Linked DNA regions of Filimonas effusa. The protein of the gene in region 1 interacts with the protein of each later gene in a pairwise test. Links are inferred from orthologs where the notes say so. Each region holds a gene or a part of one and is shown in the gene's direction. Other genes may lie near its edges.

What was found. The genes of interacting proteins can lie anywhere in the genome.
Region 2: the proteins of rlmB (region 1) and ESB13_RS05370 interact in binary tests that used the Escherichia coli proteins (3 or more experiments, as listed by UniProt). The link is inferred for Filimonas effusa from one-to-one orthologs.

The regions. Positions count from the first base shown.
Region 1 is NZ_SDHZ01000001.1:253,821-257,301, forward strand. The notes cover bases 363-3,138. They hold rlmB (23S rRNA (guanosine(2251)-2'-O)-methyltransferase RlmB), read left to right. Parts: upstream 363-1,262; coding sequence 1,263-2,015; downstream 2,016-3,138. Other genes in these bases: ESB13_RS00990 (glycoside hydrolase family 30 protein), read left to right, coding at 363-1,191; ESB13_RS01000 (hydroxymethylglutaryl-CoA lyase), read left to right, coding at 2,012-2,881; ESB13_RS01005 (GSCFA domain-containing protein), read left to right, coding at 2,900-3,138. Outside these bases: more of ESB13_RS00990, read left to right, coding at 1-362; more of ESB13_RS01005, read left to right, coding at 3,139-3,481. UniProt on the Escherichia coli protein: Specifically methylates the ribose of guanosine 2251 in 23S rRNA.
Region 2 is NZ_SDHZ01000001.1:1,469,901-1,473,250, forward strand. The notes cover bases 353-3,350. They hold ESB13_RS05370 (NAD(P)H-hydrate dehydratase), read left to right. Parts: upstream 353-1,109; coding sequence 1,110-2,591; downstream 2,592-3,350. Other genes in these bases: ESB13_RS05365 (serine hydrolase domain-containing protein), read left to right, coding at 353-1,083; ESB13_RS05375 (hypothetical protein), read left to right, coding at 2,654-3,350. Also shown: more of ESB13_RS05365, read left to right, coding at 1-352. UniProt on the Escherichia coli protein: Bifunctional enzyme that catalyzes the epimerization of the S- and R-forms of NAD(P)HX and the dehydration of the S-form of NAD(P)HX at the expense of ADP, which is converted to AMP.

The DNA.
Region 1 (3,481 bases):
GATGGTTTCGGGTGTACGCTTACGGGTGGCAGCGCTTTGGCGTTAAGCCGCATGCAGCCCGCTGCCAGGGCAGCGTTGCTGAAGGAGTTGTTCGATACCTCAGGTGCCAATATAGGCATCAGTTATCTGCGTATTAGTGTGGGCGCATCGGACCTCGATGAAAAGCCTTTTAGCTATAACGATCTGCCCGCAGGACAAACCGATACGGCATTGGCCCGTTTTAGTCTCGACCCCGACAGGCGCTATCTGCTGCCTATGTTGAAAGAAATACTGGCGGTGAATCCGCATATCAAAATAATGGGCTCCCCCTGGTCGCCCCCCGCCTGGATGAAAACGACAGGCGATACCAGGGGCGGCAGCCTGTTGCCGCAATATGCCGGTGTTTATGCAAAATATTTAACGAGGTATATTCATGAGATGCAGCAGGAAGGGGTAACGCTGGACGCACTTACCGTTCAGAACGAACCCCTGCACCCGGGTAATAACCCGAGTATGCTGATGCTGGCCCCCGATCAGGCTGATTTTGTAAAAAATCACCTGGGGCCCGCATTCAGCAAAGCAGGACTGCGTACCAGGATCATTATCTACGATCATAATGCCGACAGACCCGACTATCCTATTTCCATTCTTAATGACCCCGAAGCAAAAAAATATATCGATGGCTCGGCTTTTCATTTGTATGGCGGTACCATCGATGCGTTGTCTAAAGTACATGAAGCGCATCCGGATAAGAACCTTTATTTCACGGAACAATGGCTGGGCGCGCCCGGCAATATGCAGGAAGATCTTGCTTTTCATATCCGGCAGCTTACCATCGGCGCTTCGCGTAACTGGTGTAAAAATGTGCTCGAATGGAATCTGGCCTCCGACCCGCAATACAAACCGCATACCGATAGGGGAGGATGCGACCGTTGCCTGGGAGCGGTAACGATCGATGGTGATAATGTTGTGCGTAATCCCGCCTACTATATTATGGCGCATGGTGCCAAATGGGTACGACCGGGTTCCAGACGCATTGGTTCTAACCTGCTGCCGGATTTGCCTAACGTGGCTTTCGTGACTCCTGCCGGCAAAAGGGTGCTGATCGCGTTTAACAGTAGTAGCAGGCCACAGTCTTTCTATGCCAAAATGGGCGATTTCAAATATGCCTTGTCGCTGCCTGCGGGTGCGGCGGCTACCTATCTTTGGTAGACCTGCCCGCAACAGGGCTAATTGCAGCTTTGGCAGAAGATGCGGGGGATTGATTACCTTCGCAGCCTATTATGTTCCATTCTAAGAAAAATATTATTACAGGCCGTAACCCCGTTGTTGAAGCGCTGCGTTCCGGTCAGACGATAGACAAGGTCCTGATGTTCAAAAATGCTTCAGGAGATGTGATTAACGAGATCAGGCAGCTTGCCAAGGATAACAATGTTCCGGTTCAATATGTTCCCAATGAAAAGCTGAATAGTCTTACCAATATCCAGCACCAGGGTGTTATTGCCTTTAAGGCTGCTGTATTTTATCACGATCTGCAGCAGGTGATCGACTGGGTAGTGGAAAAAGGGGAGACGCCGCTTTTTGTAATGCTCGATGGCGTTACCGATGTGCGTAACATTGGCGCCATTGCGCGCAGTGCCGTTTGTTGTGGCGCCCAGGCTTTGATCATTCCCGATAAAGGGGTTGGCGCACTCAACGAAGAGGCAATGAAAAGCAGTGCCGGTGCATTGGAACTGGTGCAGGTTTGCCGTGTAAACAGCCTGCTGAAAGCGGTTGATACGCTTCATCTGAATGGTATACAGGTGTTTACCAGTGAAATGAAAGCTGAAAAGCAATTGTTCGAACTGGATCTTACCATTCCCGGTTGTATTATCATGGGCAATGAAGAAAAGGGCGTACAGCCTTTTATGTCCAAAGCCGCCGATGCTCATTTTACCATACCTATGAAAGGAGACTTCGATTCATTTAATGTTTCTGTTGCTGCCGGTATCATTCTGTATGAGGCCGTGAGGCAACGTATCAAAACAACACCATGAACCACTCAGAACCTGTGATCATAACAGAATGCCCCCGCGACGCCATGCAGGGATGGCCACATTTCATTCCTACGGAAAAGAAACTGGCTTATCTCGCTCAGTTACTGAAAGTAGGTTTTGATATCATCGACTGCGGCAGTTTTGTTTCTCCCAAGGCCATACCCCAGATGTCCGATACCAGGCAGGTGCTGGATGCGCTGGATATGAGCGGTACCACATCAAAGCTGCTCACAATCGTTGCCAACCTGAGAGGGGCGGAAGAAGCAGTAACTTATGATAAGGTTTCGCTGCTGGGTTTTCCTTTTTCTATCTCGCCCACGTTTCAGCAACGGAATACAAACAGTTCCATAGAAGAAAGTGTTGCCAGGGTAGACGCCATCCAGGACTTATGTGTTCGCCATAATAAAACATTGGTAGTATACCTGAGTATGGGATTTGGTAATCCTTATGGCGATGTATATAACGAGGAGATCCTGCTGTATTGGGCCGATCAGATGGCTGCCAGACAGATAACTGTGATCTCTCTTGCCGATACAGTGGGGCTGGCTACTCCGGAGCAGATAAACACTGCTTTGCGAACAGTTATTCCGCGTTACCCGGCAGTAAGTTTTGGGGCGCATTTGCATAGTACGCCGGCCAATTGGCAGGAGAAACTGGAAGCCGCTGTAACAGCCGGCTGCCATAGGTTTGACGGAGCGCTTAAAGGTATTGGCGGTTGTCCTATGGCCCAGGATGAATTGGTGGGTAATATGGCCACCGAGCAAATGATCGATTACTTTCATTTTAAAGGAATACAATTGCCTTTGAATACACAGGCATTGTCCGATAGCCTCCAAATGGCGGCAGGTGTTTTTGTAAATCAATAATTATATCGCAAGTTTTATATGGATTTCCAGGTGCCTATTCGTATTAAACCATTAGATCCGCTGATCACACACCAGGATAAACTCCTGTTGATTGGTTCTTGTTTTACCGAGCATATTGGTCGTAACCTGGAAGAGGCAAAGTTTAATGTGCTGCAGAATCCCAGCGGTATTCTGTTCGATCCTATAGGTGTGTGCAATAGCCTTGTGGCTTATATGGAAAATAAGCAATACGCTGCCGGTGACTTATTTGAATTGAATGAGGCCTGGCATAGCTGGATGCACCATAGCCGCTTTTCACATCCTTCTGCAGGACAGGCGTTGGCAGCTATCAATGAATCGCAGCAGCAGGCGCACGATTTCCTGAAGCAGGCCGACTGGTTGCTTATTACACTGGGGTCTTCTTTTGTTTATAAGCTAAAAGAAAATGGGCAGCCCGTGGTGAACTGTCATAAGGCGCCGGCCCAGGAGTTTACAAAACACTTGTCAACAATAGAAGAGATCGTTACCATGCTTGATGGTACTATCTACCGGTTGTTCCAGTTTAATCCTAAGTTGAAAATTATTTTTACTATCAGTCCGGTGCGCCATATCCGTGATGGC
Region 2 (3,350 bases), 1.2 Mb from region 1 along the record:
AAAAATGCCTCCCTGCTGGGCGGAATTGCGAATGAGCCGAGTGATTTTACGTTTGCACCGCTGACACCAGGCCAGGTTAATTATTATCATCACAGAATAGAATCGGCTGTTCCCGCAATACTGGGGAATAATTTCAGCGGCGCCATACTGGTAGCCAAGAATGGAGTAGTTGTGTATGAGGACTACAGGGGTTACAGCAATACCCGCACGAAGGAAGCCATTAATGCGAACACTCCCTTTCACCTGGCATCTGTTTCCAAGACCTTTACCGGTACTACTGTTCTGAAGCTCTGGGAGCAGGGACGTTTATCGCTGGACGATTCATTACAGCATTATTTTCCTGCGTTTCCGTATTCCGGCATTACTGTTCGCATGTTGTTAAGTCACCGCAGCGGCTTACCTAATTACCTGTATTTCCTGGACAAGGGATGGAATAAAAAAGTAAAAGCCACCAACGAAGATGTGTTGAACTGGATGATCACCAATCGTCCGAGGCCCGATAACAACCCCAACCGGAATTTTCATTATTGCAATACCAATTATGTATTGCTGGCGATGATCATAGAAAAAGTGACGGGCATGGCCTATCCGCAATACATGAAAGACAGTGTATTCACCCCTTTGGGGATGAACCACAGTTTTGTGTTTTCGATACGGGATACCAGTCAATATGTACCTACTTATATTGGCAACATTCCTTATGCTATGGATCACCTGGATTGCACCTATGGCGATAAAAATATTTACAGTACTGTGCAGGATCTTCTTTTGTGGGACAAGGCATTGTACCAGCATCGTTTTGTACATGCTGCGACGCTGGATAGTGCGTTTAGGCCACAAAGCAACGAGCGCAAGTCGATGCATAATTACGGACTTGGCTGGCGGCTGTTCATCAATAACCAGGATACCATTATATATCATAACGGGAAATGGCATGGCAGCAATACAGTATTCACGCGCCAGGTGCAGGATACAGCCACCATCATTGTATTGGGCAACCGGTACAACCGTGCTATCTACCAGGCGAAGAAACTTGGTGATATATTCTCGGGCCATCAAGACAATAATAAGTTAGAAGAATAGAGGTTGCAAAATTGTACATTCGTTCCATGAAACTGCTCACGGCTGCACAAATACACGAGTGGGATGCTTATACAATTGCCCATGAACCTATATCCTCCATTGACCTCATGGAAAAAGCGGCACTTGCCTGCACCAACCATATTACCTTATTTACGGGGAGTGATTCCATATTAAAAGTATTTTGTGCAAAGGGCAATAACGGCGGTGATGGTTTGGCCATTGCCCGGCAGTTACTGGCGCAAGGGTATGACGTGTCGGTGTACATACTGGAGTTTGGGGCAAGGGGGTCTGATGATTTTGAAGCGAACCTACAGCGGTTACGCGGTATTACCGATGAGCTCTACTTTATAGAACATGCCGGCGCCTTCCCGGTTTTACATGCAGATGATATTGTGATAGATGCTTTATTTGGCTCGGGGTTAAACAGGCCACTCCAGGATTTGTCGGCCCAACTGGTTCAGCATATCAACGATGCCGATGTGAGAGTATTTTCGGTAGATGTGCCTAGCGGGATGTTCACGGAAGGTTCATCGAAGGGCAATATTATAGTTCAGGCAACACATACGCTCACCTTCCAGATACAGAAATACTGTTTTATGCTGGCAGAGAATGCTGTTTATACCGGCAGTGTTCAGGTGTTGGATATTGGCTTAAAAGAGAGCTTTCAACCTACGGAGGAGGCTATTTATCATCTTATCACTGTGCCGGATCTGCTGGCTATTTATGAGCCGCGCCATGAATTTGCGCATAAGGGCAGTTATGGCCATGCTTTACTTGCGGCGGGCAGTTACGGGAAAATGGGTGCTGCTGTACTGGCAGCAAGGGCCTGTTTAAGATCCGGGATAGGTTTATTAACTACCCTGATACCTGAAGAAGGATATATTATTATGCAGACTGCGGTTCCCGAAGCGATGGTAGTGGCCAGCATTGCTGCGGCTACGAGCGCTTATGCCTGTCTTGGGGTTGGCCCGGGACTGGGCACACACGAGGCTGCCGTAACACTGGTAGACCAGTTACTGCAGGGCGCCAGTCAGCCAATGATCATAGATGCAGATGCTTTAAATATTATCAGCCGGCATGCCGGCTGGCTGGAGCGCATACCTGAGAACAGCATCTTAACTCCTCATCCCAAAGAATTCGACCGGTTATTCGGGGAACATGAGAATGAATCGAAGCGGATAGAAAAGGCCATTCATCTTTCGAAGCAATATCGCTGGGTTATTGTATTAAAGGGGCATCATAGTCTTGTGGCCTGGCAGGGCAAGGGCTGGTTCAATACTACCGGGAATGCGGGGATGGCCACCGGTGGCAGCGGCGATGTGCTTACCGGCATCTTAACGGCCCTGATGGCGCAATACAAACAGCCTCATTATGCTGCTTTACTAGGGGTGTATTTGCATGGGCTGGCGGCAGATCTTGCACTGGATACGGAAGTTCATTCTATGGAAAGCCTTTTACCGTCGGATATTATCGACTCGCTTGGGCGTGCTTTTTACGCTATAGCCTAATATCGGAAGCCTTGGGGCTTGTAAAAGTATTGCAACTATATAAAAGCCCATGGGGCAGCTATATGAATAGATTTTTTTTCTGGGTACCGGTTTTAGCTTTTGCCAGTTGCCGGTATCAAAAGCCTATTACTACGGTTGACTACCTGAACAATGGTCAAACCTGCAACCAGAAGATACCTGCAGACATTATAAAGAACGGGAAGATAAATAGCGCTTTTATTAAAAGCCTCCAATTTAGCATTTTAGATTCCATTTCTTTTCCCGATAAAAATCCTGATAGAAAGAAGCTATACAGCACTCCTGTTGCAGTCGATTTCAGTAAGAGAATAAAGCGACATTCAGAAGCATATTATTCCGTGTATACAGCTTATAATATCGACAAGGCAATAAAATACTATAATAAGCTTTTTGAAAATAAGATAGACTTCAATTCCCAGGAGGATTACAGGGAGATAAGTGTTTTGTATGGTGATATACCGTTATTAACCTCCCCCAAAGAATTCATTATTCAGCCCGGGGGCCAACCGTCGCCTTCTTTGTTTTACCATGAGATGGGACACAGGGCCTTCTGGTATCTTCAGGATAGATTAAACATTAAGTTCGGAGGGCTTACCTATATACATATGGGGCTTCTGGAATACTTCACGGTTTCGTTAAACAATTCCCCTGTTGTTGGAGAAGATTTCGTTCCCTCAAATCTGATAAGAGACGCTTCCCGATTATGCCAGTATCCTGCTGCCGATTCCCTTTATATCGGCT